Regions from separate parts of the Tardiphaga sp. 619_E2_N8_4 genome, predicted to be linked through region 1. Evidence: riboswitches for the same ligand, from Rfam matches in the RefSeq annotation. Region 1 holds a riboswitch; each other region holds the start of a gene.
What was found. Region 1 has a riboswitch for cobalamin ahead of metE (5-methyltetrahydropteroyltriglutamate--homocysteine S-methyltransferase). Riboswitches for the same ligand answer to the same signal wherever they lie in the genome.

Region 1 (7,237 bases):
AGTCCTCGTGAACGCTGGGGAATAACCGGCGACGCGTCGGCGTTCGGCCGGTTTGGGTAAATTCGCGCGGACTATAGCGGCCGGCGTCCCAATTGCAACGCCGGTAAACCCTCTGATTTGTCTGCGATTTGTACCGCTTGCGGATGTGTTCCGGGCTCGATATGGGTGCGCGCCGAGGAAAGTCAAAAATGTCAAAAAAGCCCAATAAAACAAGCCGCCGCCCTGCCAAAAAGGCTCCCGCGACCCGCACGACGAAGACCGCGGCAAAACGTCCGCGACCAGCCGCCGCTCCCCCGACGGAGGAGCGGATCGCGCTCGCCCTCGAAGCAATTGCCGCGGGTATGGCTGCCACGGCGCCGAAGCGCTCCAATGCCGATTCTCTGGCCAGCGCCGAGGCCTTCATCTGGCATCCCGACGGCCGCCTGGCTCCCGTACCGAAGGTCAGCCGGGTCGATATTGGCCTGCTGCAGGGCATCAATCAGCAGGTCGACACTCTGATCGAGAACACCCGGCGTTTCGCCAACGGCCTGCCAGCCAATAACGCGCTGCTGTGGGGCGCACGCGGCATGGGCAAGTCGTCACTGGTCAAGGCCGCCCATGCCTCGGTCAATGCCAGCAAGTCCGTCGCCGGCCGCCTCAAGCTGGTCGAAATCCATCGCGAGGATATTGAAAGTCTGCCCGCCCTGATGGAACAGATCCGCGCTTCGGATTTCTATTTCATCGTGTTCTGCGATGATCTTTCTTTCGACGGCAACGATGCGTCCTACAAATCGCTGAAAGCCGTATTGGAAGGCGGCATCGAAGGCCGGCCGGACAACGTGATCCTCTATGCGACCTCGAACCGCCGCCATCTTCTGGCGCGCGAGATGATCGAGAACGAACGCTCGACCGCGATCAATCCCGGCGAAGCGGTCGAAGAGAAGGTGTCGCTGTCGGATCGTTTCGGCCTCTGGCTCGGCTTCCACAAATGCAGCCAGGACGAATATCTCGACATGGTGCGCGGCTATTGCAGCCACTATGGCCTCAAGACCGACGCCGCCGAGCTGGAGCGAGACGCATTGGAATGGTCGACCACCCGTGGCTCGCGCTCAGGTCGCGTGGCCTGGCAATTCGTACAGGAACTCGCTGGCCGTCTCGGCATGAAGCTGGCCACAAAGTAAAGGCAAATGCCGCCCCGTCATGACAACGGGGCGGCATTCGACTCGCCCTAGGCGAGGCTTCGCAACTCACGTGCCGCCGCGACCATATTCACGAGCGCAGGCCGCACCTCCTCCCATTTGCGGGTCTTCAGCCCGCAATCGGGATTGATCCAGAGCTGGGAGTCCGCCAGCCGCTGCCGTGCAAGCTTGAGCAGATCGACCATATCGCGCGTTTCAGGCACCCGCGGCGAGTGGATGTCGTAAACGCCCGGACCTATCTCGTTCGGGTACTTGTAGGTCCTGAATGCATCGAGCAGTTCCATCTTCGACCGTGACGTTTCGATGGAGATCACGTCGGCGTCCATGGCACCGATCGCGTCGATGATGTCGTTGAACTCCGAGTAGCACATATGCGTATGGATCTGCGTGTCGTCACGCACACCCGACGAACAGATACGGAAGCTCTCCACGGCCCAATCGAGATAGGACTTCCATTCCGATTTGCGCAGCGGAAGCCCTTCGCGGAGTGCCGCTTCGTCGATCTGGATCATACCGGCCCCAGCCTTTTCAAGATCGGCCACCTCATCGCGTATCGCGAGCGCGATCTGGCGACAGGCGACTTCGCGGGGAATGTCATCACGCACGAATGACCAGTTCAGGATCGTGACAGGCCCTGTCAGCATCGCCTTCATCGGCCGGTCGGTGAGCGACTGCGAATAGTGCCACCATTCGACGGTCATGGGATGTGGCCGGGACACATCTCCAAACAAGACAGGAGGCCGTACATAACGGGAGCCATAGGACTGGACCCAGCCATGCTTGGTGAAGGCGAAGCCGGAAAGTTGCTCGCCAAAATACTGCACCATGTCGTTGCGCTCGAACTCGCCATGCACCAACACATCGAGACCGATATTCTCCTGCCAGCGCACCGCCCTCGCCGTCTGATTCTGCAGGAACGTCTTGTAGGCGGCATCGCTGAGTGTGCCCCTGACATGGGCCCCGCGTGCGTTTCTCACTTCCGCGGTCTGCGGAAACGAGCCGATGGTCGTTGTCGGGAATGCCGGCAGCTTGAAGCGTCGATGCTGATCGGCCGCACGTGTGGCAAAGTCACTGCTGCGACGACGCATGGTCGCATCAACAGAAGCGACGCGTTTGGCGACCGCAAGATCGTGGATCTTCGACGATGCCAGTCGCGCAGCCGCCGCGGCATCCGACGCGGCAAGCGTTGCAGCGACATCAGCGCGGTTGCCAGCCAGCGCTGCTCCAAGTGCGGCCAGCTCTTCCATCTTCTGGATCGAAAAAGCCAGCCAGCTTTTGACGTCCGGATCGAGATCAGTCTCAAGGCTGAGATCGATCGGCACATGTAGCAGCGAACAGGACGGCGCGAGCTCAACGCGATCCCTCCCCAGGAGATCGACCATGGGTTCCAGACTATCGAGCAAGCTGGACAAATCGGACCGCCAGATATTGCGGCCATCGATCACGCCCAGCGAGAGGATCATGTCCTTCCGCGCCTTCGCAGCGACTTCATCGAACTGGTCCTGCGCGCGGACCAGATCGAGATGAAGCCCGGCGACGGGAAGTGACAGGGCCAGATCGAGGTTGTCGCCAAGTTCGCCAAAATAAGTGTTCAGCATGATCCTGAGTTGCGGGACCGCTTCTGCAAAGGCGGCGTAAGTCCGCTGCAGCGCCTGCTGGGCCGGTGCGTCGAGATCGAGCACCAGACACGGCTCGTCCAGTTGTACCCATTCGGCGCCTCTGTCGGCCAATTCCCCGAGCACCTCGACGTAAACAGGCAGCAATCTGTCGAGCAGCGTCACCGGATCGAATGACGCATCCGCACTCTTGGCCAGTTTCAGATAGGTCACAGGCCCAATCAGCACAGGTCGTGTCTGATAGCCCAGCGATCTCGCCTCTTCGTACTCCTTGATCGGCTTGCGCGATGCGAGACTAAACGTCTGATCCGGCGTCACCTCCGGGACCATGAAATGGTAGTTGGTATCAAACCACTTGGTCATCTCCTGCGCTGGCACGCCGTGGGACGCATCATGAGACCCATGCGTACAGGCCTCGTCATGCGCGGTGCCTTGTGATCCACGTGCCATGGCAAAATAGGTCGCGAAGGAAACGTCTCCGCCCTTCCAGCCATAGACCTTCGGAATAGCGCCTACCATGACGCTGGTATCGAGTACCTGATCGTAGAACGAGAAGTCGTTCGACGGCATGACCGTGATCCCAAGCGACTTCTGACGTGCCCAGTTTGCGGCACGCAGCCCGACGCCGACATCGATCAGCGCATTCTCGTCGATTGCACCGGACCAATAGCTTTCCAGCGCCATCTTGAGCTCACGCCGCGGACCGATCCGTGGCGTTCCCAACGTAGCAACAGGAAGCGAGGACGTAGATTTGGCAGAAGACTTGGAAGAAGTAGACTTTGACACAGTAGACATGGCTTAACCCCAATGATTGGGGGCAAAAGGCCAAAGTGACACGTCTGGATTCCACGACGGCAGTCGCGGAATCGCAACCGCACCACCGGGACACCCCGCCCGAGGACGTTTATGTTGTCGAGGCAGGTCTCCTGGCTCGCGGGTCAATGCTGCTGTCCGGCCTTCCCAAAACCTTTGCGGGTCTCAGTGACTTTAATGGACAGCGGCTCACCGCTTACAGTTGCGGGGGCAGCTCCGGCCTTGGCTTAACGCCTCACCGGCTTCCCTCTTAGCTTCGGGCAAACCTTCCCGAAGAACCACGACATGTCCACATATGGGCAACATCGCGCGGCAGTCAACCGAGCTTGCGCGCGCAAGCTGCCCACTCGCAGCAGCGCGTTGAAGAGTCCGGAGCTGGAGTGGGCCGTAGCCCCGAGATCAAACGCATCAAGCCCGGCACGAGGCCGGGCTTGCTTAAATGCGAACTACACTTCGTGGATTGCGCTTACGCCCCGTTGAGGAACTGCAGCGGATCGACCGGCGACGAGCCCTTGCGGATCTCGAAGTGAAGCTGCGGCGAAGTAACCTCACCGGACTGGCCGGACTTGCCGATCACCTGACCGCGCTTGATGGTCTCGCCACGCTTCACCATCAGCTCACTCGCATGGGCATATGCGGTGACGTAGCCGTTGGAGTGACGAACGAGGACCAGATTGCCGTAACCCTTCAGCTCGTTGCCGGAATAGGCAACGACGCCATCTTCGGCAGCCTTGATCGGCGTGCCTTCCGGCACGGCGACGTTGATGCCGTCGTTGGACTTGCCATTGGTCTTGGCGCCATAGCCTGTGACCACGCGGCCGCGCACCGGCCAACGGAACGTCGGCAAAGCGCCGGTTGCGTCAGCGGCTTTAGTTGGCGATTCCGGCGCGGTTTCTTCAGGCGTCGTCGTGGCACTTGCCAGACGGGCCTTCTGTGCGGGTTCGGCAGAAGCAACACGGGCCACGGCAGCGGACGTAACCGCGCCAGCCGGAGCGGCCGTCACGGCTGCGACGGGCGCAGCAAGCGGCGCGGCCGCGGGAGCCGCAGAAGCCGTACGCGCGCCTGGTATCGTGATCTTGGAGCCGAGCTTCAACTGGGCAGTCGGCGCCAGACCATTGGCGCGCGCGAGTTCGGCGACCGACACGTTGTTCCGGCGCGAGATGCTCATCAGCGTATCGCCGCGATTGACGAAATGCGTGGTCGATGTGCCGAAGGCAGGTTTGCTCGGAGCAGCAGCAACGGCCGGAGTTGCCGCGGCGCCCTGACGCGGAATGATCAGCGACTGGCCGGGCGACAGCGCGCGCGGCCCCTTGTAGCCATTGGCCTGCAGGATCGCAGCCGACGAAACGTTGTAGCGTTTCGCCAGACCATCGAGCGTATCGCTGGTGCCGACGATGATCGAGGTGCCGCCATCACGGGCAAGGCCGTTGGTCGCTGCAACCGAGCGCGGTGCCGTGGAGCCGGTGGTTTCGATCGGCGTACGTGCGGGCGGCGGCGTATACATACCGTTGCCGCCCCCGCTGACGGGAGCAGCCGATGCAACCGGACGGGCTGTCGGATAGGACTGCGGCGCCGAGATCGGCGGCGGCAATGGCTGGGATTGATACTGCGGCTGCGGATTATAGGCCGGACGCTGATATTGTGGCAGTTCCTGGCGCTCGACCGGCGCGCGCGGTGCGCGCTGCGGTACCGAGCCGGTGGTTTCACCTTGCCAGCCAAAGCCACGGGACTGACCTGAGTCAAAATTTGGATTCTGAGATAGCCGTGTCTGCATGTCGGCGCTGCAGCCGGCAAAACCGATAGACATCAGCGCCAGCACCGCGACCTGCGGAGCGCGGCGCGAGTAAAGCAACTCGACAACGCTGGACATTGGTTACTCACTCATACGCAACAAACAACTGAATTGAGTAAACACCGTCTCCGTTACCAAGCCTTTAACCTTGCGACCAACACGTGACAGCCGTTCACGAACTTTTTTCAGAGTTCGCGCGCGATGCCCGGAAGTGCAGGCACGAAACGTACATCCACGAGCTCCTTTCGCTCCAATCCATCCCCGGTTTTGCGGATCCGGACCAGGGTCTGGACGCCATTATGAGGACCAACCGGCGCAAGCAGAATACCCCCCTCCTCAAGCCGATCGGTCAGCGCCACCGGCACCTCCTCCACTGCGGCGGTCACGACGATCCGGTCAAACGATCCCAAATTGGCAGCCGGATTGAGGCCATCGCCGAGCATGACCTCGATATTGTGGAGACCAAGTGCCTCCAGCCGGGTCCGGGCGGCATCGGCCAGCGTGCGATAACGCTCAATGCTGAGCACGTCGCGGACAAGCTTTGACAGGATCGCGGCCTGGTAGCCCGATCCCGTGCCGACCTCGAGCACACGGTGACCAGCATTCAATTGCAGCTGTTCGGTCATATAGGCCACCACGAAGGGCTGGCTGATGGTTTGACCGCAGGCAATGGCCAAGGCCGTATCCCGCCAGGCATGGGCGCGATCGTCCGGCTCAACGAAGCGATCACGCGGAATATCCTCCATTGCGCGCAACACCAGCCGATCGCTGATCCCACGGCGCCGCAGACCAAGCTGAAACGTCATCTGTTCAGGCGGCTGTCCGACGGTAATCATGGAAATGCCTCACGCAGCACAGGTTAGAAACACTCTCAATCTAGCAAAGATAGATTGATGTATTTCTGCGATCGGAACCGGGATAGCCTAACGACAACTTTTATTGTTCCGCGCGCGGAACCAGCAACATACCAGCCTGTTATGGGCGAGGCGCTGAAATCCTGATCTTGCTCTATCTGGTACCGAGCACGCGACTGCGTCTTTGGGTCACGAAAATGGCAATGCGTCGAGATTGCGTTCAACCCGGGAATTTGCGATTTTGTTCAGAGGATTGGGGCAAGGAAACCGGCCATGACTGCAACGAACCCGCCGGGCGGCTCCGTCTTCCTGGTCGAAGACGAGGTCATGATCCGCATGATGGTCGCCGATATGCTCGAGGAACTCGGCTATAGCGTAGCCGCCGAAGCCGGTGACATCAACGAAGCGATCAAGCTGGCTGGGTCTGCCAAGTTCGACATTGCGATCCTCGACGTCAACGTCAACGGCAAGGTGATTTCGCCGGTCGCGGAAGTGATCGCATCGCGCAACCGCCCGTTCATCTTCGCGACTGGCTACGGCGCGCAAGGCCTGCCGGAAGAATTTCGTGACCGCCCGACGCTGCAGAAGCCGTTCCAGATGGAAACGCTGGCGCAGGTGCTGTCAACGACGCTCAAGGGCGTCGCGGTCTAGGCGAGCCCACTCGCCTATTTCGAACTCTCAGCCAAGCGCCTTGGTCAGCGCTTCGGAGAATACATCATCCGTGCGATCGAGACGCAGCGGCGTGACCGAGACATAGCGCGCAGCAAGCGCTGCGAGATCGGTACCCTCCAGCGGGGCTTCCGCGGCGACGATGCGCTCGAAACCGATCCAGAAATACGGATTGTTGCGGCCATCGCGCCGCTCATCGACGCGCAGAAAGCCCTGATTGCGCTTGCCCTGCCGGGTGACAACGACACCTTTCACCTCGTCGGCCGCGCAGGCCGGGAAGTTGACGTTGATGACGGTATTCTTCGGCACGCTCGC
Region 2 (7,237 bases), 3.6 Mb from region 1:
GGCCACTTCTCGGCATCGGCGAGCGCCAGCATCACCTTGTTGTCCGCGCCGAGCGGCAGGCCCGCGGCGGCCTCGACCTTGCTGGGCAACGGCGGCGTGAAGCGGATATTTTCATTGGCGATGAGATTGGTCGGCACGCAGACGATCACTTTCGCCGCGCTGAGCGTGCCGCGCGACGTCTCGATGCGAATGCGCGCGCCGGAATGATCGATAACAGTGACTTCGGTATTCAGCGCCACCGGACACGGCGCGCCATAGGCTGCGATCAGCGCGCCGTAGCCATCGGGCAGGCGCCAGTTGATGTCCGTGTCCTCATAGGCATCCATGTCGTGCAGCGACACATCCTTGAGCTCGAAACCGTTGATATAGGTCGAGACCGCATCGATCATCGGATTCCATGTATTGCCGGGCTCAAGGCATGTCGCCGCCGGCGCATCGATCTCGTTTTCCGCGGCTTCCTCGGCGCGGTCGTAGAACGCGTCGATCGCGGCGAAGAACTCATCGCGCTTCGCCTTCGAGAAGGCGGCGTCATAGGCCTGATCCCGCCATGGCGGACGCGACTTGTCGACGGCGAAGCCGAGCTCTTTCGCGATGCCGACGAAGTCATTCTTGTCGGCGGAGTGCAGCCATTCACAGCCCAGATCGAACGGAATGCCGGGGGCCGCCATGATCGTATGGGCGCGGCCGCCGATCCGGTCGCGCGCTTCCAGCACGATCACGGAGAGCCCGGAACCTCCTAGCATACGCGCGGCGCCGAGGCCGGCAGCGCCGGCTCCGATGATGGCGACATCTACTTCGGAAGGCAGTCTGGTCATCGCGTCGGTATTCACAGCGGATGGGAAACGGGTGACAACGGGATAAAGGCTTGCTTGAATTATTCAAGCCACCGCTGCCCCCGGAGAAGATGCATGACAGCCCCACACGATTTCGAACTCTACGGCTTCTGGCGGACGTCCGCGACCTATCGCGTCCGCGTGGCGCTCAACCTGAAGGGATTGGAAGCGCACGAGCGCGTGATCGACCTCGACAAGGGCGAGCAGCGCGGCGACGCGTTCCTCAAGATCAATCCGCTCGGCGCGATTCCGGCCCTGATCGAGCCCGGCCACCTGCCGCTGACGCAGTCGCTGGCGATCCTGGAATTCCTCGACGAGATCCATCCGACCCCGCCGCTGCTGCCGAGCGATCCACACGGCCGCGCACGGGTGCGCTCGATCGCCGCGATGCTGGCCGCCGACACCCACCCACTCATTACGCCGCGTGTACGCAAATATCTCGCCATCACCGCCGGCTTCGACGATGCCGCAGTTCGCGCCTGGCTGGTGCACTGGTTCACCACGGGCCTTGCCGCCGTGGAAGAGCGCCTCGCCAGCGAACCCGCCACCGGCCGCTTCTGTCATGGCGACGAGGTGACCATCGCCGACATCTGCCTGCTCAGCATCACCGCGACCATGAAGGTGCTGAAGATCGAGATTGCAGGCATCCCGACCATCGACCGCATCGTCGCTACCTGCGAGGCGATGGAGGCGTTTGCGAAGGCGGATCCGTTGAAGCAGGTGGGAGCGCCGGCAAATTGACTCTGCCCTCATCCTGAGGAGCCGCGCAGCGGCGTCTCGAAGGATGGCCACAAGCGTCGGCGCGACACCAACTCATGGTTCGAGACGGCGCTGCGCGCCTCCTCACCATGAGGGGCGGAGTGAAGGCATCGCACCAAACAAAAATGCCCGGCTTTCGCCGGGCATTTCGTAACCAGTCAAAGAATGCTCTCGCTTACGCGATCACTTCCTTGGTCTTTTCGGCGCGCTTGCGGTCGTTGGCATCGAGATGCTTCTTGCGCAGGCGGATTGACTTCGGGGTGATCTCGACCAGCTCGTCGCTCTCGATATAGGCCAGCGCCTTTTCAAGGGTCATGCGGATCGGCGGCGTCAAACGCACCGCTTCGTCCTTCGACGTGGTGCGGATGTTGGAGAGCTGCTTGCCCTTGAGAACGTTGAGTTCGAGATCGTTCTCGCGGGTGTGCTCGCCGATGATCATGCCCTTGTAGACCTTCCAGCCGGGCTCGATCATCATCGGGCCGCGATCTTCCAGCTTGAACATGGCGTAGGCCACCGCTTCGCCCTGGTCGTTGGAGATCAACACACCGTTACGGCGGCCGGCGATCTCGCCCTTGTAGGGCAGGTAGTCGTGGAACAGGCGGTTCATGATCGCGGTACCCTTGGTATCGGTCATGAGTTCGCCCTGATAGCCGATCAGGCCGCGGGTCGGCGCGTAGAACACCAGACGCAGGCGGTTGCCGCCCGAAGGACGCATCTCGATCATCTCGGCCTTGCGTTCGCTCATCTTCTGAACGACCACGCCGGAGAATTCCTCATCGACGTCGATGACGACTTCCTCGACCGGCTCCAGCGTGTTGCCGTTTTCGTCCTTGGTAAGAACCACGCGTGGACGCGACACCGACAGTTCGAAGCCTTCGCGGCGCATGTTCTCGATCAGGATCGCGAGCTGCAATTCGCCGCGGCCCGACACTTCCATCGCGTCACGATCGGCGGATTCGACGACCTTGAGCGCGACATTGCCTTCGGCTTCGCGCAACAGGCGGTCGCGGATCAGGCGGCTGGTGACCTTGTCGCCTTCGGTGCCGGCGAGCGGCGAGTTGTTGACGATGAAGGACATCGACACGGTCGGCGGATCGATCGGCTGCGCCTGGATCGGAATTTCAACCGACGGATCGCAGAAGGTATCGGCAACAGTGCCCTTCGGCAGGCCGGCGATGGCAACGATGTCGCCGGCTTCGGCGAGTTCCACCGGCTGGCGCTCAAGGCCGCGGAAGGCCAGGATCTTGGTGATACGGCCGGTTTCGACGACCTTGCCGTCACGCGACAGCACCTTGACGGCCTGGTTCGGCTTCACCGAACCGGCCGAGATGCGACCGGTGATGATGCGACCGAGATAGGGGTTGGCTTCCAGGATGGTTCCGAGCATGCGGAACGCACCTTCTTCAACCACCGGCGGCGCGACATGCTTGATGACGAGATCGAACAGCGGCTTCATGCCGACATCATGCGACGCGTCCGGGCTGTCGGCCATCCAGCCGTTGCGGCCCGATCCGTACAGAATCGGGAAATCGAGCTGGTCGTCGGTGGCGTCGAGCGCTGCGAACAGGTCGAACACTTCGTTGACGACTTCGGTGATGCGGGCGTCCTGACGGTCGACCTTGTTGATCGCGACGATCGGCTTGAGGCCGAGCTTCAGCGCCTTGCCGACCACGAACTTGGTCTGCGGCATCGGGCCTTCAGCGGCGTCGACGAGCACAATCACGCCATCGACCATCGACAGGATGCGTTCGACTTCGCCGCCGAAGTCAGCGTGGCCCGGGGTGTCGACGATGTTGATCTGGACTTCATCCCACAGCACCGAGGTGCACTTGGCGAGAATGGTGATGCCGCGCTCTTTTTCGATGTCGTTCGAATCCATCGCGCGTTCCTGGACGCGCTGATTGTCGCGATACGTGCCCGACTGCTGCAGCAGCTTGTCCACGAGAGTGGTTTTGCCGTGGTCAACGTGGGCGATGATAGCAATGTTGCGAAGGTTCATAGGTCTTCTTCTGGTTACGGTCTGGGTGCCCTTGAGCGGGTTCAACAAGACATGCTCGACAACAAAAGGCTTATGCCTTGCGCTCGAGCGCGTTCGATAACTGCCTCGTCTGAAAACGCGCTGGGGCAATCCCTCCAAAAGCAAACCCGGCCAGAAGGGGCCGGGTACTCGGACGCGTTGCGGCGCAATATAGGGGGAAATCGCCGAAAAACAATGCGAATCTGCCAAATGGTTAGCCCAATTTCGGGTCCAGAACCGTGGCCCAAAGGGCCATATCGGCCCGATCCCGCAAGGTAACGGTCATTTGGCCGCTTTGGCCGTCGATTTTGACGTGACCGAAGAACTGCATGCCGGCCGACGGGGGCAAATTCTGCTTATCGGGCCCCGGCGCCTTCACGAAACGGACCTCAGGACCGAAGGTATTGTCGAGCGCCGCCGGCCCGAAGGTTCCGGCGTGAAACGGGCCCGAAACGAACTCCCAGAACGGCTCGAAATCCTGAAACTGCGCCTTTTCCGGATTGTAGTAATGCGCCGCCGTGTAATGCACGTCGGCGGTCAGCCAGACCGTGTTGCGGATACCGGCCGATTTGATGAAGCGCAGGATATCGGCGATTTCCAGCTCGCGGCCCCGCACTGGTCCGTCGCCCTGCGCGATGGCCTCAGACCCGGTTTTGTCGGCGGCGTTGTCATAGACGACGAGGCCGATCGGCATATCCGAGGCGATGACCTTCCAGGTCGCCTTCGAGGCCATCAATGCGCGCTTCAGCCAGGCCATCTGCTCCGGACCGACGAAATACGCATCGGGACCATAGCTCTCCTGCAGGTTCGGGCCGTTGGGCCCACGATAGCTGCGCTCGTCCAGCATGAAGACATCGAGATGCGGGCCGTAATTCAGCGTACGATAGACGCGGCCAGGCTCGTTCGGATTGATCGAGATCGGATACATCTCGTGAAAGGCACGCGCACCGCGCGCCGCCAGCAGCGTGACGTCGCGCTCCTTGTAGGACGCGGGCAACTGCTTCGATGAAGACCAGTTGTTGGTGACCTCGTGATCGTCCCACTGGCCGAAGATCGGCACCTGCGCATTGAAGGCGCGGACATTGTCGTCGAGCAGATTGTATTTGTGCGCGGCGCGGAATTCATCGAGCGTTTCGGCGACCTTCGCCTTCTCCGGCACCGTGATGGTGTTCTTCCAGATCGCGCCGTCAGGCAGTTTCGTTTCAGGCAGGATCGGACCATCGGCGTAGATCGTATCGCCGGAATGGATCAGGAAATCCGGGTTGTGCTTTCGCATGGTGGCGAAGGTGACCATGCCGCCATCGTCAGCATTGATACCCCAGCCCTGGCCGGCGACATCGCCGCCCCAGACAAAGGACACATCGCGGCGATCCGCCGGCGCGGTGCGGAAGCGGCCGATCACGGGCTCGCCGACGATGTCGGTATGCGAGAGATCGCGGAATTTGACACGGTAGAAGATGTCCTGCCCGGCTGGCAGATTATCGAGCAGCAACTTCGCCGTGAAATCGCTCTCGGGCAGCGCCGTGATAACCGGCAACATGCGCGCATTGCTGAAGGATTCGGTAGTGGCGACTTCCACCATCATCTGCGCCGGGCGATCGGCGCGCGACCAGATCATGCCGCTGCTCGTCCCGACATCGCCGGACTGCACGCCATGCGACACGACCGGACGATCCGCCGCACGGCTGAGGTAAGGCATCGCCAGGAAGCTTGCGCCTGCTGCGGCTGAGTGCGCGAGGAAGCGACGACGGGATAAACGTAGTGCCATGGCGAACTCCTGATCCTGGCTCTGGCACCCGTGGTGCTAGGCAGAACACTTGACGCTGCGATGACAGGTGATGCGCAATATCAACACCCGCCAAAGCAAGTTGCGAATGGCTGGCAGCTTGATTGACACATTTGGAAATTTCACCTTAACGTGAACGCGACGGTTCCCTTCGGGGATCAAAAGGGAATGCGGTGAGGGGATCCCCCGATTCCGCGGCTGCCCCCGCAACTGTAAGCGGCGAGCCTGCGCCAAGAGCCACTGGGTGTTCACCTGGGAAGGCGGCGACAGGCACTGACCCGCGAGCCAGGAGACCTGCCGCCAGTCGTGGTCACACGCGAGCACATTGGGCGGGGTGTCCTGGTGGAAGTCACACTGCCTGTTTGAAAGCGGCGGGGCGACTTGGTTTGCGGTGACGTGCCACGTAACCGCGAGTCCTGTTCATGACCTCCGTTTCTCCCGTTGCATTGAAGCGACATACTCCCTTTCTTTATTCTGTTGCTCTCTCCTGCTTGTTGTGTCCGAGCGAAAGCTGGTCGCAAACCTCACAGTCGAGCCAGACGCTCGATCCTGTTGTCGTTCAGCCGTCAGCGACACCTCAACGCGCACGCCGCGCCACGAACGGCAATGCATCGCGCGCTGCGCGCTCGCGGCAGCAGCGCAATGTCGCCGCCAATACCGGCGCGCCGGTTGCCACGCCGACAGGCCCCGTCTTCGCAGCGCCGACGCTCAACCTCACCGGCACCACATCCACCGGCAGCCGCCTCGGCCTGACGCGCCTGCAGACGCCGGCCAGCGTCGAGGTCATCTCAGCGGAAACCATGGCCGAACGCGGCCAGCAGAATCTGATTGACGCCGTGACACAGAACGCCACCGGCTTCACCGCAAGCCCGGCGCCGGGCAATGGCAGCATCGCCTTCAACACCCGCGGCTTCACCGGCAACGGCACCGTGATGACTCTGTATGACGGCACACGGCTCTATGTCGGCTCGGGCACGCTGACCTTCCCCTATGATACCTGGTCAGCTGAGCGCGTTGAGGTGCTACGCGGCCCGGCATCGGTGATGTATGGCGAAGGAGCCGTCGGCGGCGCCATCAACGTCATCTCGAAACTGCCGCTTTGGGTGCCGCGCAATCAGGCCGAAATCTCGCTCGACAGCAACATGACCCGGCGCATTGCAGTGGATAGCGGTGGACCGATCAACAAGGATGTCGCCTATCGCATCACCGCGACCGGCAACATGTCGGACGGCTGGGTCGATCGTGACAACACCTCCAATGTCGAAGTGCATGCCGCCGTCCAGATCAAGCAGACCGAAGACATCACCTGGACGATCTCTACGGATTACGGCGATCGCAGCCCGTCGCGCTATTTCGGCACACCGCTGATCAACGGCAAGCTCGATGAGTCCCTGCGCTTCAGGAATTACAATGTCGGCGACAGCAGCATCCGCTATCAGGACAGCTGGAACCAGGTGAAGACCGAGTGGCAGGTGACAGACAGCATTACGCTGCGCAACACCCTGTACTACCTGAACAGCCAGCGGCACTGGAAAGACGTCGAGACCTACAACTTCAGCGCCGCAACGGGCCGCATCAATCGCAGCGACTATATCGAGATCTTCCACGACCAGCAGCAGATCGGCGACCGCTTCGACGCGACGTTCCGCGGCCATATCTTTGGCATGGTTAACGAATTTGTCGCCGGCTTCGACGTCAACCAGATCGACTTCAAACACATCAACAACTCGCCCTATGGCGGCACGTCGTCGGTGTCGCTCACCGATTTCTTCCCTGGCTCCTTCGCTGCGACAACGACCCAAACGGTTCCGGGCTTCAGCACCACGACCAACCAGTACGGCC
Region 3 (7,237 bases), 1.5 Mb from region 1:
AAGCTACGGTCTTCCAGCGAGCCGAGCAACCAGAAGGCGATCTCAAGTGCGGCGAAGGGATTGGGCGACAGGTTCATCACCAGCGCCGTCGCAGCACCTGCGAGACTTGAGATCGCAAGCCCCGCGAGGATCAGCAACAGCAGACCCGCATTGCGGCCGGCGATGCCGAGCAGCACGAACACCGACAGGAACGCCATCGTGATGCCGGCAACAGGCAGCGCCCATGAGCGGACATCGGCCAAACCGAGCGAGATCATCAGCACCGCACCGAAGGCCGCGGATTGCGGCGCGCCGAACAGCGACGGCGAGGCGAGGGGATTGCGCAGCAAGCCCTGCAGCGCGGCACCGGACAGGCCGAGGATCGCGCCGATGGCAAGTGCGAGAATCGCGCGGGGCAGGCGGATTTCACGCACGATGATCTGATGCACGTCGCTGCCGCCGCCGAACAGTGCATCGAGCACCGTCAGCGGCAAGAGTTTGACAGGTCCCGTGCCGAGCGAGCCCAGTGCCAGCAGCGTGACGAGGCCGACGAGCGCGATGGTCGCGATCGTCCGGCGCCGTGCTGCTGGCGCTATGCTCACCATGTGGCGTTGAAGCCTGCGTAAGCCGCAGGCCCCGTGGTGCCGAAGTTCAGCACTTCCTGATAATGCTCATTCAGGATGTTCTCGCCGCGGGCGAAGACCTTCCAGTTCGCATCGATCTTGTACTCGGTATAGAGGTCGACGCGGGTATAGGCATCCACCTGACCGACCTGATTGGCACTGCTGAAGCGCTTCGACACCGTGGTGACACGCGGCTCGATCATCCACTTGTCGGTGGGCGTGATCGTGAGTGCGAAGCGGGCGAAGTTCTTGGGACGACGTGCCAGCACGGTGTCGGTGCTGAGATCCTGTGCGTGAAGGTAAGTGTAGGCTACGTTGAATTTCACCCAGCCCGGAATGACATCGACATTGCCGCCGACTTCGAGACCGCTGGTCTCGGCGCGGGCGACGTTGACGTAATAGCCGAGCGGGCGGGACGCATCGGAGACAAAGTTGATCAGATTGCTGTAATCGGTGGAAAAGCCTGTGACCGACAGCACGACGCGGCCGTTGAAGAGGCTCTGGTCGATACCCGCGTCATAGCCGAAATTGGTTTCCGGCGTCAGGTTTCTGCTGCCGTAGGTCGTGTCGTAAAGCTGAAACAGCGTCGGCGCTTTTGCGCCGGTGCCAGCGCTGGCGCGGAATTTGGTGCCGGTTTCTGTAATGTTGTAGGCAGCCGTAGCGCGCCAGGTCTCGAAGCGGGCAACGTCGACGACGTCATCGACCCGGCCGCCGAGCGTGACGTTGAGCCGTTCACCGATCGGCACAGACCACAAAGCGAAGATCGAGTTGGTGTCCTGCTGTTTGGCTAGCAGCGGCGTCAATGGGCCGGCAACAGGCGAGATATTCGTGCTGTAGGTCTGCGCGGTCTCGGTCTGTGTCTTGGCACCATAGACGAGGGAGCCGAATGCGCCGAGCTTCAGGGTCGCCTGATATTCGGCGCCGAGACTGTTGCCGACATAATCGGAGATTTTCTCGGTGGTGTTTGCCGGCAACCTGTTGGTGCGATAGCTGACGTCGTCAAACATCCGCTCGGTGTGCGTATTCGACACGGTGACATTGTGAGTCAGAATGCCACCGAATGAATCGATGCCGACGCGTCCATAGACGGTTTGCAGCAGACGCGTCGCCGCTGACGGCGTATCCGGAAGCGTTCCCGTTGCTGCATCATAGGCCGAGCGCGTGAACGAATGGACGATGCCTGACTCAAGCCGGATGCCTTCGCCTGCATCGTAGCCGATGCGCGCCGAGCCGCCGACGCGATCGAAGCTGTCGTTTTCGAGATTCGGAAAACGTGCTTCGAGGGCAGGGATACGATAACCGTAACGCGAGAAACCGTTGCTGTGCTGACCGCCGCCGGTGAAGGCATAGGACCACGGACCGTTGGATCCGGTCAGCGATCCCTGCGTCATGACGGTGCCATAGCTGCCGGCTTCCGTGCGGACATTGACCTGCGCAGGACCGGAGCCCTTCTTGGTGATGATGTTGACCACGCCGCTCATGGCGTCTGAGCCATAGAGCGCGCTCTGTGGCCCCTTCAGGACCTCGATGCGCTCGATGGCGGAGGGCGTGAACATGGCGAATTCGAAGTCGCCCGATGCAGCCGTGGGATCGTTGACGCGGATGCCGTCGATCATCACCAGGGTCTGGCCGGTATTGCCGCCGCGCAGGCGCACATTCGCGGTGCCGCCGGGGCCGCCATTTTCGCTGATATCGAGGCCAGGCACGGTGCGCAGCGCATCGACCAGCGAGCCGGGATTGCTGGTCGCAATGGTTTCGCCTGACACCACGCTAATCGAACTGCCAGTGCGATTGAGCTGTTCGGGTGCTCTGTCCGCCGTCACTACGATTTCGGAGAGCTGCTCGGCACTGGACTGCGCATGCGCAGCACTGTGAGAGCAGGACAGAACAACAACGGCCGCAGTGCCTGCGGCCAAATTCCGGATAGTCATTTAACCCCTTCCGTCGACCCACCGTCGAACGAGTGTGAAACTCGTTACCGGCCGGTCTCCTGGCTCGCGGTGGTCTCCCGGTCCGCCTTCCCGAATCTGCGATGCAAATTCAGTGGCTTTGTGGACCCGGAATGGCCGCTTACAGTTGCGGGGGCAGCCGCGGCATAGGGGATATTTCCCCGCACCGCATTCCCGTTTCACCTCCTCGCGGAGGCACCGATAACGACAGACAGGAAGCACAGCGCGCCGCGCGGTGCAACAGCCATCACCGCGTTGTGGACTCTATTGCTCGTGCTGTAGCGCGGCGAGCACGTCGTCGGGGCGCTCGACCATCATCATGTGGCCAGTGCCGGGCAGAATCACCGTGCGGGCGTTTTTCAATGCGGCGGCCAGGGTCTTGCCGGCCTTGGCGGGAGTCATCATGTCCCGCTCGCCGAGGATGAGCGTGACCGGGATATCAAGCTGGCCTGCAGCAGTCAGCGCATTCTGGTATGTATTGCAGGCGTTGAGATCGGCGAACAACACGCCCGGCTTTGTGGCTTCGAGCACGCGCTGCGCACCGCTATGCATCCACAACCCCGGCGCGAGGCTGCCGCCGAGTTCGGCGCGAAAGCCGAGCCCCCAGATCGACACCATATCGATAGCGGAATGCTGATTGGCTTCGGCATCCTTCAACAGATCCGGGCCGACGGTCATCGTCCCTGCCGTGCCCATCAGGTCGAGGCGCGTGACTTTACCGGGATGCCGCGCTGCGGTCTCCAGCGCAATCAGCGAGCCCATGGAATGGCCGATCAGCCGCGCCGTCATTGCGCCCGCTGCATCGATCAATGCTGCGGTCCAGTCGGCGAGATCGGCGATGGTCGTGAGCGCTTCACCTTTCGAGCGACCATGGCCGGGCAGATCCGGCGCTAGTACGGCGAAGCCATGATGCGCGAACCAGCGCGTATGCAGCGCCCAGGTCGAGTGATCGAAGCCGGCACCATGGATCATCACAACGACTGGGAGGGATGGATCGAACGTGCGGCCACCATTCGCGATATAGGTCTCGTGACCGTTGACGGTGAGTTGCATCGCTCAGCCCTTCTGCGAGACGCGCAGCGCCTGCGCGAGGTCATCGATGATGTCATCGGCGGCTTCGATGCCGATGGAGAGACGGATCAGCTCCTCGCCGATGCCGGCGGCCTTGAGCTGCTCGGCGTCCATCTGCTGATGCGTGGTGCTGCCGGGATGAATGACCAGTGTCTTGGCGTCGCCGACATTGGCGAGGTGACTGGTCAGCTTGAGCGCCTCGATGAATTTGCGCCCGGCATTGCGGCCGCCCTTGATGCCGAAGGAAACGATGGAGCCGGCGCCGCGCGGTAGCAAGCGTTTTGCGAGTTCGTAATCCGGATGGTTCTCCAGCGACGGATGCAGTACCCAGTCGACGGCCTTGTTGGCCGTGAGCGCTGCGAGCACCGCATGGGTATTGGCCATGTGGCGCTCCATGCGAATGCCTAGCGTCTCGACGCCCTGCAGCAGCTGGAAGGCATTGGTCGGCGAGAGACACGCGCCGAAATCGCGCAATCCTTCCGTACGGGCACGCATGATGAAGGCGGCAGTGCCGAACTGTTCGTCGAAGACGATGCCGTGATAGCCGGCATAGGGTTCGGTCAATTGCGGGAACTTGCCGGAGGCGTGCCAGTCGAAGCGGCCGCCATCGATAATGACGCCGCCGATAGCGATGCCATGGCCGCCGATCCATTTGGTTGCGGAGTTCATCACGATATCGGCGCCAAGCTCGATCGGCCGCGACAGGAACGGCGTCGCGAAGGTGTTGTCGATCAGCAGCGGGATCTTCGCGGCGTGGGCAATGTCGGCAACGGCGGGAATGTCGAGCACTTCGAGGCCGGGATTGCCGATGGTTTCGCCGATCACCAGTTTCGTGTTCGGCTTGATCGCTGCCTTGAAGGCGTCGAGATCGCGCGGCTTGACGAAACTCGTGGTGATGCCGAAGCGCGGCAGCGTGTGGGCCAGCAAGTTGATGGTGCCGCCATAGAGCGAGGACGACGCCACGATGTGATCGCCGGCATTGAGCAATGTGGCGATGGCGAGATGCAGTGCCGCCATGCCTGACGCGGTGCACACGGCGCCGACGCCGTTTTCGAGTGCGGCGAGGCGCTCTTCCAGCACCGCCGTCGTCGGATTTGAAATGCGCGTATAGATGTGGCCGGCACGTTCGAGATTGAACAGCGCAGCAGCGTGATCCGAATCCTGAAACACATAGGATGTGGTCTGGTAGATCGGCACGGCGCGCGCGCCGGTGATCGCGTCCGGATGCTGGCCGGCATGCAGACTCAGCGTTTCAAAAGCAGGCGGTTTGGGTGCTGGCATGGTCGTTTTATCCCTGGACGCAATTTGCGCCATCTATGGCACGAATCGGATGCGAGTGTGAGTCGGCGATATTTCAACTGATGGAACGAAACGCGGGGTGGCGACTTGTAGGAGGTCGATCACGCGGGAGAGTTATCATGAAGAAATTGCTGCTGTGCACTGCGGTTGCCGGTCTCGCGTTTTCATCGGTTGCGGCCGAGGCGAAAGGCTGTATCAAAGGCGCGATCATTGGCGGAATCGCCGGCCACTATGCAGGACATGGCAAGGTCGGCGTCGTTGCGGGGTGCGTGATCGGACGCCACGAGGCCAACAAGGCCGATGCGGAACGGGCGCAGAAGGCGCAGCATCCACAGCCGCCGAACGAGAATGGTCGCATCTAGATCGGCGTTGTTCTCAACGCTGGACGATGTTGCTAAAATTTGATGGACTAGACCGGTTCAGTAGAGCCTCACCCTCATCAGGTTGGGGTTCTTTTCGTCTCTGTACGATACCGGACGAGATTGGGCGTAGACGTGGTGCTGCATCGGGATGTGTTTTGGCTCGGCAAGCAATGGGCCGTGACCGGTTACGGAATTCAGGCTGTCAGCCAGAAGTACAATATGAAGTTCGATATCGAGGTGTCGCAGATCTGGAACGAGGATCTGGATGCGTTGATGCGCGATGAGCCGTGGTTCGATGCGCAGGATTTTGCACAGGCCGTGGATCGCGCGAGGCAGCGTGCGATGGAATCACCGCTGACGTTCAAGCCACCGCTGAGTGATGAACGATAGCGGCAGCGCATCATTGCAGGATTCAAATTTCAAACAGCCACTGTCCTGAAAACATGCGTTCGCATTCTCGCGGCGCTTGCGCGTCCGAGCTATGAGCATTCCTTCGACCCTCTTCGAAAAGAGGGCGTGCGGAACGCCGGGTGCCCGATGCACCCTTGGGCCTGATGCGAATGCGGTCTTCCGCATGGGGTAGTGCATCAGGACTTTCGGAAGCACGAGCGATTGCCCAGCGTTCCGCCTGCGGCGTTTTTTCGGTTGCTTGCACTTTGCCTCGACGAACGCTCCGATCGCGAATTAAAGTCCCAAGGCGATGGGAAGGGAGCCTCAAGCGAATAGGCCGGACACGTTTTGACTTGGTCGTCCGTCACGCTGTCCAGGGCTCTTTCCATCTCAAGGCCAGCCGTCTCCTTGCCAGTGGCAGTGCTGGCGCAGATCCGTCCTGCCCAAAGACAGACGTCACCCACGAACCGCGTAACGCCGCATCTCCGGCGTCCACCGCATCCAGCCCCGCGAACGTGACGATCGCGCTCGCCCCTCTCATCGGGGCCGGACAAAGGGGAATATAATCTATATAGGGATGTTGTCAATGGAAGATAGGAAAATATGTTTGACGTCTTCCTGCCCCCACACTCGTCATTCCCCGGCAAACCAATTGGTTTGCCTGAGGGCGTGGCCGGCGTAAGCCGGACGCGACCCCGGAATCCCAGCATGTTCAGCAAAACACCTCAAGATTCCGGGTTCGCACTACGCGGCTGTGCCGCTTCGTGCGCCCCGGAATGACGAGCAAGGAGGCCCCGGAATGACAGTGTTGGAGAGGGAACGCAGTCTACAGGCAACGCCGCCGAAAACTGCGGCTTGCTTCTTTCGCCCTCTGCTGCAATCTGGATGGATCACTGTCAGTCACTCCAATTACGAGATTCCACGGATGAGCCAGCTCAAAGTCCATGTCGGCGACTTCACCTTCGACGCGAAATTCGAGGAGAAGGACGCCCCCAAGACCGTCGCCGCCTTCAAGAAGGCGATGCCGTTTGTCAGCCAGGCGATCCATGTGCGCTGGAGCGGCGAGGGCGTCTGGATGCCGCTTGGCGATCTCGATTTCGGCGTGCCCTATGAGAACCACACCAGCTTTCCGGCGCCGGGCCACATCATCCTGTATCCGGGAGGCATCAGCGAGACCGAGATCCTGCTGGCCTATAGCGGCGTGCATTTCGCCAGCAAGATGGGCCAGCTCGCCGGCAACCATTTCATTACGCTGACCTCGAACCTCGAAAATCTGAAAGAGATGGGCAAGACCGTGCTCTGGAAGGGTGCGCAACCCGTTCGTTTCGAGATGGTCTGATGGCCGGGAGCGATTATCCCCGCGACCTCCGCGGCTACGGCCGCAATCCGCCCGATCCGAAATGGCCGGATGGGGCGCGCGTGGCGGTGCAGTTCGTGGTCAATTTCGAAGAGGGCGGCGAGAATAACATTCTGCATGGCGACCGCGCCTCGGAAGCGTTCCTCTCGGACGTACTGGGGGCACAGCCCTGGCCGGGCCAGCGCCATGCCAATATCGAATCCATGT

Region 2: another riboswitch for cobalamin. It lies ahead of AB8A23_RS04120 (TonB-dependent receptor); the one in region 1 lies ahead of metE (5-methyltetrahydropteroyltriglutamate--homocysteine S-methyltransferase).
Region 3: another riboswitch for cobalamin. It lies ahead of AB8A23_RS14000 (TonB-dependent receptor plug domain-containing protein); the one in region 1 lies ahead of metE (5-methyltetrahydropteroyltriglutamate--homocysteine S-methyltransferase).

Annotation. Positions count from the first base shown of each region.
Region 1 covers NZ_JBPWQJ010000001.1:4,484,950-4,492,186, forward strand. Annotated here, with positions in the region: gene AB8A23_RS21575 (ATP-binding protein) at 189-1,160, shown strand; gene metE (5-methyltetrahydropteroyltriglutamate--homocysteine S-methyltransferase) at 1,208-3,589, opposite strand; cobalamin riboswitch at 3,694-3,905, opposite strand; gene AB8A23_RS21585 (peptidoglycan DD-metalloendopeptidase family protein) at 4,074-5,477, opposite strand; gene AB8A23_RS21590 (protein-L-isoaspartate(D-aspartate) O-methyltransferase) at 5,585-6,235, opposite strand; gene AB8A23_RS21595 (response regulator) at 6,527-6,904, shown strand; gene surE (5'/3'-nucleotidase SurE) at 6,932-7,237, opposite strand, start outside.
Region 2 covers NZ_JBPWQJ010000001.1:874,904-882,140, forward strand. Annotated here, with positions in the region: gene AB8A23_RS04100 (flavin monoamine oxidase family protein) at 1-815, opposite strand, end outside; gene maiA (maleylacetoacetate isomerase) at 909-1,574, shown strand; gene typA (translational GTPase TypA) at 1,768-3,591, opposite strand; gene AB8A23_RS04115 (alkaline phosphatase D family protein) at 3,824-5,377, opposite strand; cobalamin riboswitch at 5,523-5,711, shown strand; gene AB8A23_RS04120 (TonB-dependent receptor) at 5,818-7,237, shown strand, end outside.
Region 3 covers NZ_JBPWQJ010000001.1:2,936,889-2,944,125, forward strand. Annotated here, with positions in the region: gene AB8A23_RS13995 (FecCD family ABC transporter permease) at 1-584, opposite strand, end outside; gene AB8A23_RS14000 (TonB-dependent receptor plug domain-containing protein) at 578-2,533, opposite strand; cobalamin riboswitch at 2,566-2,769, opposite strand; gene AB8A23_RS14005 (alpha/beta fold hydrolase) at 2,816-3,604, opposite strand; gene AB8A23_RS14010 (O-acetylhomoserine aminocarboxypropyltransferase) at 3,608-4,903, opposite strand; gene AB8A23_RS14015 (hypothetical protein) at 5,041-5,283, shown strand; gene AB8A23_RS14020 (hypothetical protein) at 5,503-5,673, shown strand; gene AB8A23_RS14025 (DUF3830 family protein) at 6,599-7,012, shown strand; gene puuE (allantoinase PuuE) at 7,012-7,237, shown strand, end outside.